Regions from separate parts of the Micromonospora sp. NPDC049107 genome, predicted to be linked through region 1. Evidence: riboswitches for the same ligand, from Rfam matches in the RefSeq annotation. Region 1 holds a riboswitch; the other holds the start of a gene.

Evidence for each region. A riboswitch is a leader RNA that binds a small molecule or an ion and turns the genes downstream of it on or off. The one in region 1 is predicted to bind S-adenosylmethionine.
Region 2: another riboswitch for S-adenosylmethionine. It lies ahead of AB0B55_RS10605 (ABC transporter substrate-binding protein); the one in region 1 lies ahead of thrC (threonine synthase).

The regions. Positions count from the first base shown of each region.
Region 1 is NZ_JBEZEC010000007.1:179,567-182,968, forward strand. Features, by position in the region: gene thrC (threonine synthase) at 197-1,483, opposite strand; SAM riboswitch class I at 1,494-1,629, opposite strand; gene AB0B55_RS18735 (DMT family transporter) at 1,697-2,665, opposite strand; gene AB0B55_RS18740 (metalloregulator ArsR/SmtB family transcription factor) at 2,757-3,062, shown strand; gene AB0B55_RS18745 (DoxX family protein) at 3,171-3,402, opposite strand, start outside.
Region 2 is NZ_JBEZEC010000003.1:513,456-516,857, forward strand. Features, by position in the region: gene AB0B55_RS10595 (amino acid ABC transporter ATP-binding protein) at 1-305, opposite strand, end outside; gene AB0B55_RS10600 (amino acid ABC transporter permease) at 302-1,075, opposite strand; gene AB0B55_RS10605 (ABC transporter substrate-binding protein) at 1,107-1,871, opposite strand; SAM riboswitch class IV at 2,279-2,390, opposite strand; gene AB0B55_RS10610 (amino acid transporter) at 2,477-3,402, opposite strand, start outside.

The DNA of each region.
Region 1 (3,402 bases):
AATTTTCGCTGGCCCTGTCGGACGTGGTCGGGAGGGACACTCGCACAACGCCTCCGGCGTTGGGTCGCAAGAACTTCAAAAGTCTTCGGCGAAATGCCCTCCCGCACGGAGCATCTTGCGCCGTCCGGTTCCTGCCGTCAAGTCCTGCGCGGCGGGTTTTCCACACTCACAGCGAAAATCCAGTCACCCGGTGGATTCAGCCGAGCAGGCCGGCGTCGCGGGCGGCACGCAGGGACGGCTTGATCTGGTGGGTCGGGCCGACCTGGGCGGCCACCGCGTCGATCGTCTTCAGTCCTTCGCCGGTGTTGAAGATGACCGTCTCCGCCGTGGGGTCGAGCCGGCCGGACTCGACCAGCTTGCGCAGCACCGCCGCGGTGACGCCGCCCGCCGTCTCGGCGAACACCCCGGTGGTACGGGCCAGGTCGCGGATGCCGGCGCGGATCTCGTCGTCGTCGGCGTACTCCATCCACCCGCCGGTGCGGCGCACCGCCTCCAGGGCGTAGAGGCCGGCGGCCGGGTCGCCGATGTTGAGCGACTTGGCGATGCCGGTGGGCTTGACCGGGATGATCGTGTCGGTGTCGGCGTGCAGGGCCGTCGCGATCGGGTTGCAGCCGGCCGACTGCGCCCCGAACACCTTCCAGCCGCCCGCCGGGGCCTCGACCAGGCCGATCTCGACCAGCTCGGAGAACGCCTTGTCAATCTTGGTGAGCAGTTCGCCGCTGGCCATCGGGATGACCACCTGGGCGGGGATCCGCCAGCCGAGCTGCTCGGCCACCTCGTACCCGAGGGTCTTGGAGCCTTCCGCGTAGTACGGCCGGACGTTCACGTTGACGAACGCCGTGTCCTCGAACTCGTCGGTCTCCACCAGCTCGCCGCAGAGCCGGTTGACGTCGTCGTACGAGCCGTCGATGGCGACCAGTTCGCCGCCGTACACAGCGGTGGTGATGACCTTGCCCTGCTCCAGGTCGCTGGGGATGAAGACGATCGAGGGCACGCCGGCGCGGGCGGCGTGCGCGGCCACCGAGTTGGCCAGGTTGCCGGTGGAGGCGCAGGCGAACCGGGTGAACCCGAGCGCCTTCGCGGCGGTCAGCGCCACCGAGACGACCCGGTCCTTGAACGAGTGGGTCGGGTTGGCGCTGTCGTCCTTGACCCAGAGCGGCGCGGTGATGCCCAGCTCGGCGGCGAGGTGCGGGGCCGCCACCAGCGGGGTCAGCCCCGGGTCGAGGGTGACCCGGGTGGCCGGGTCCTGCCCGGCGGGCAGCAGCGCGGCGTACCGCCAGATGTTGTTCGGGCCGGCCTCGATCTGCTCGCGGGTGACCGTGGCGAGGGCCGCGGTGTCGTAGTCGACTTCCAGCGGACCGAAACACTCGTAACAGGCGTGCTGGGCGGCGAGCGGGTAGCGGGCCGAACAGGCGCGGCAGACGAGGGCGCGGGCGGGGCTGGCGGAGGTGTCGATGCCGGAGGCGGCGAGCGTCGACGTCATGTCGAGAGTCCTCTCATCTTTCCCCGCATCGCACGGTGCGGCGGGGACGGAATTGGCACCTGCCCCGCGGGTCGCTCAGCGGTGAGCGCGCGGGGTGGTTGCCGGGGCGTCGTCGGGCCGTATCCCTCAGCCCCTCTGGATGAGGTATGCAGTTGTGCCGTCAAGTCTAGGCAACGTTGCCCGGCGCCTCCACCGGGCATCCCAGCCAGTGGGTCAGCGGGCCGCCACCGCCACCGGGTCGACTACCGCGACGGGATCGGTGACCGCCGTCGACCGGGGCGACGACGAGGGCCGGGTGCGGGTGCGCGCCGCGAGGTTCGCGGCGACCAGCGCGGCGATGGTGATCGCCGCGCCGACCAGTTCGACCCCCTCCGGCCGGTAGCCACGGGCGATCTGCACGACGAACGTGGTCACCGGGACGAGGTTCATGAACAGGGCGGCGTTGGCCGCGCCCAGCCGCTGCACGCCGGTGTTCCACGCCAGCACCGCGACGACGGCGGCGACGAGCACCGCGTACGCCAGTTGGGGGGTGACCGCCACCAGGTCGGCGGCGGCCGGCGCGTGCTGCCACCCGACGGCGTCGGCGCCGATGCTCGCGACCACCATGGCGGCCGTGCCGGCGAGCGCGGTCAGCGTGGTGAAGCGCAGCGGTGACCACGCGCCGAACCGGGTCGCGCCGTGGGTGTAGATGGCCCAGCCGAGCACCGCGCCGATCATCATGAGGCCGCCGAGACCGAACTGGCCGAGCCCGGCCAGGCTTCCGCGGGTGATCACCAGGCCGACGCCGAGGAGCGCCACCAGGGAGAGGGTCAGCAGGGCAGGCTTCGGCCGTACGCCGTCCCGGGCCCACCGGACCAGTTGGGTGATGATCGGGGTGGTCGCCACGAACAGGGAGATCTGCTGCGGGGCCGCGTGTTCGAGGGCCAGGTTGGTGAGCAGGTTGAAGCCGGCGAAGCCGACGACACCCAGCACCACCACCTCGACTCCCCGACCGCCGAGGCGCAGCGCGGCAGACCCCTCGCGGAGCAGCAGGATGCCGACCAGGATGACGGCGGCGAACAGATAGCGGGCGGTGGTCAGGTTGAGCGGGTCGACCCTCGCCAGCGCGGTGGCCAGGATCGGGAACATCGCACCCCAGGCGAGCGCGGCGAGCAGCGGGTAGGCGGCGGCGCGGGATCGCATCGTCAGCTCCAATGTTCGAGTATCTTCGAACCAACAACACCGACCTTAGGGTGTTGTTCGATCGTTGTCGAACAAGGGTTAGGCTGGTCACATGGAGCTGCACGAACCCGACCTGACCGCCGTACCGGTCACCGCCGTACTGGCCGCGCTCGCCGATGACGTGCGGTTGCAGATCGTCCGGGCGCTCGCCGAGGGCGGCGAGGCGGCCTGCGGCAGCTTCGACTTCGGCGTCTCGAAGGCGACCCGGAGCCACCATCTGAAGGTGCTGCGCGAGGCCGGCCTGACGCGTACCCGGGCCGCCGGCACGAGCCGCCTGGTCCGGCTGCGCCGCGACGAGGTGGACAAGCTCTACCCCGGCCTCCTGGACGCGGTCCTCACTCCCCGCCCTGCGGCCTGACCCGTCCACGCCCTTGACTGACCTGTCCACGCCCTTTGGCTGACCCGTCCGCGCACGCGTCGCCGGAGCCGACACGCCGAGGCTCCGGCGACGCGCGTTACGGGTCGGTCAGGCGTTGACCGGGCTGGGCTCGGCCATCGACGGCACCTCGGCACGCCGCTTGAAGAGCACCGAGTCGAGCGCCCACGGGCCCGCGCCGAGCGTCGCGACCAGCAGGAACGACCAGCAGAAGAGGGCTGCCAGCTCACCGCCGTTGCGCAGCGGCAGCAGGTCGTCCGGCTGGTGCACGACGAAGTAGGCGTACGCCATCGAGCCGGACGCGAGCAGCGCGGCGGGTCGG
Region 2 (3,402 bases), on a different contig from region 1:
ACGTTGCGCAGCACGCTCAGGTGCGGAAAGAGGTTGAACTGCTGGAACACCATGCCGACCCGCTGGCGTAGCGCGTCCGGGTCGTCCCGCAGCACGCTGCGTCCGTCCAGCAGCACGTCGCCGCGGTCGGGTTCGATGAGGCGGTTGAGCGTACGCAGCAGGGTGGACTTGCCCGAACCGGACGGTCCGATCACGCAGGCCGTCGCGCCGCGGGGCACGGTCAGGTCGACGCCGCGCAGCACGCGGTTCGGCCCGAAGGCCAGGTGGACGTCGCGCGCCTGCACGCTCACCGAGGTCGTGGTCATCGCCGGTCTCCCTGCGTCGTGGCGGGCAGCGCCGTGTCGTCGTCCTCGTCGTCCGGCGCGGTGGCCGGGCGGCCGTGGCGCAGCCGCCGGTCGATCCAGTTGACGAGGTGGGTCAGCGGGACGGTCAACGCCAGGTAGAACAGGCCCGCCAGCAGCAGCGCGGATTCGTTCCCGGTGGTGGCCGCGTAGTCCTGCCCGATCCGGAACAGCTCGCGCTGGCTGGCCACCAGGCCGAGGAAGTACACCAGACTGGAGTCCTTGATCAGCGCGATGAGCTGGTTGACCCAGGCGGGCAGCACCCGCCGGATGCCCTGCGGGATGATCACCAGCCGCATCGCGTCGGCCCAGGAGAAGCCGAGCGCCCGGGCGCCCTCAAGTTGGGCGGCCTCCACCGACTGGATGCCGGAGCGGAAGATCTCCCCGATGTACGCGGCGGCGATCAGCGACAGCGCGAGGATGCCCAGCGGGTACGGTTCCGGTCCCCAGACCCGCATGCCCAGCGGCGCCAACCCGACGCCGATCAGCAGGATCGTCGCCGCGGCCGGCAGCCCTCGGAACACGTCCGTGTAGACGCGCGCCGGCCAGCGTAGCCACCGACTGCGGGAGATGCCGGCCACGGCCAGCAGCAGACCCAGCACCGTGCCGAGCAGGGCGGCGGAGACCGCCAGGATCAGCGTGTTGGGCAGCCCGACGGTCAGCATCTCGGGCAACGCCTCGCGCATCGCGTCGACGTCGAAGAACGTTTCCCAGAGGGTGCTCAACGGATCCATCGTTCGCCTCTCCTGCCGCCCTGCTCGCTCGTCACCGCCGGCCGCTCAGGAGGCGGCCGACGCGGACGCCGACGGTTGCGCCGACCCCGGACGCGGACGGGGCTGTCGCCTTGCCGCTGCCCGGCTTGAAGTCCGCCGGGATCGGCCGGCCCGGGTAGTACTGCGCCTGCAACCGGCTCCAGGTGCCGTCGGCGATGACCTCGTCGAGGGCCTTGTTCAGCGCCTCGCGCAGCTTGTCGCTGCCCTTGGCGACGGCGTACGCGGTCGGCGCCGGGCTGAGCTGCTTGGCCGCCACGGTGATCTTGCCGTTGCTGTCGGCGGCGGACTTCTCGCCGATCTCGGCCGGTGCGATCCAGGCGTCGGCCGTGCCCGCCTTGAGCTGGTTGATCGCGCCGTTGTAGTCCGGCACGCGGACCGGGTCGAGCTGCTTGCCGGTGGCGTAGTCGTCCTGGACGGTGCCCTGCACCACCACGACACGCTCGCCGGTGAGCTGGTCGAATCCCTTGATCGGCGAGCCGGCCGGCACGTCCAGCCCGAAGTAGCCGAAGTCGTACCCGTTGCCGAAGTCGACGGTCTTCTTGCGCGCCTCCGTGATGGTGATCGAGGAGCTGCCGACGTCGAACTTGTGGTTGTTGACCTGGGAGAGCAGCGCGGAGAAGTCGGTGCCGACGAACTCCACCTTCAGGCCGAGCTTGCCGGCCACGGCGGTCAGCAGGTCGTTGTCGAAGCCGGTGAACTTGCCGTCCTTGAGGTACACGTTGGGCGGGGCGTCGGTCAGCGTGCCGGCCCGCAGCACACCCGGCTGCGCCAGACCGTACGGGTTCCCGCCGCCACTCCCCGAAGAGTCACCTCCACCCGAGCAAGCACCCAGCAAACCAACGGTCAACAAAGAAACCCCAACAGCAACAAAACGAGAAGAAATACGCATAACTAACTCCAAAGGGATGCGTCGATCCCGTCGATCATGAAGTTATTGCCGCGACACGCCGGTCAGGCGGGCAACAACTTCATGATCGACGCGAAGAAGGGTGGGGCGGGGTGGGGAGGGGTCAGCGCTTTAGGCGGCGGTACACGCCGCGCTGCGCATTCGCATCAGGTCCACGTGGCGGCGCCGGGTCAGGGCCGGCGTACGCCGGACGGCCGGTGGCGTGGGGCTGAGGATGTGCATGCGGTCTCCCGGGTCTTGGTGCTGACCTGGGTGCCAGGCCACGCTTGCACCGACGTCCCGCCGGTGCCTGGTCTTCACCCGGGGCACCCCACCGCGGAGGAGGGTTGCCGGCCAGCGAGCCGGGGCTTCGCGCTGGCACTCATGACCTGCGCCGAGGCTAGCAGCAGCCACCGGTCGGTCGTCCAGCCGATATGACCACCCTCACCGGCCGCGACCCGCGCTCGGCGAGCCGGTCAGCCGGCGTGCACGTGGGGCCGGCGCGTCCGGTCCGGCTCCTGGCGGCGCAGGATCTCTCGGGTGACCGAGACGATCTCGCCCTGCCCGAACGCCAGGTAACGCAGCACGTTGCGGGCCGGGCCGCCCTCGGTCCACTCGAAGTAGATGTGGGGGCGGCGCGTGCTGCGGTCGCGGATCTCCAGCAGCAGCGCGGCCAGCGCGTTGGGCACCGAGGAGCTGGCCAGGCTGAGCACCGGGAAACGGTCGTGCGCCACGCTGCCGCGTACCAGCAACCCCGTCTCGAAGTCCGACGGATCGGTGACCCGGACCTCGACGAAGATCACGTCGCTGTCGTCGGGGAAGTCGTTGTCCGCCATGGTCTGGGCCAGCTTGTCGCGGTACTCCGCGAGGTCGCGGCGCTCCGGCTCGTGCGCGACCAGGCGGATGCGACGTCCGGAGCGCTCGTCGATCATCGCGCTCGCCAGCTCGTCGAGCTGGACGCGGTCGACCCGCAGCTCGAACGCCCGCGACACCCGCGACAGCGCCGACACCAGGATCATCGCGCCGATGAAGCAGGCGGCGATCTTCACGCCGTCGGGCCGCTCTGCCACGTTCGCCACGGTGGTGTAGACGAACGCCACCGTGATGACCCCGAACGCGACCGCGCGACCGCGCTGACGCCGCCGCCGCGCCGCGAGCGTCACGGCCGTCGCCGCCGAGGTGATCAACACCAGAACCCCGGTGGCGTACGCGCCGCCCTGCGCGTCGACGCTGGCGGAGAAAATGATCGTGATGAGGAACGCCACGCCGGTGAACACCAGGACCAGCGGCCGGACCGCGCGAGCCCACGTCGGCGCCATGCCGTAGCGGGGCAGATACCGGGGTACGAGGTTGAGCAGCCCGGCCATCGCGGACGCCCCCGCGAACCAGAGGATCGCGATGG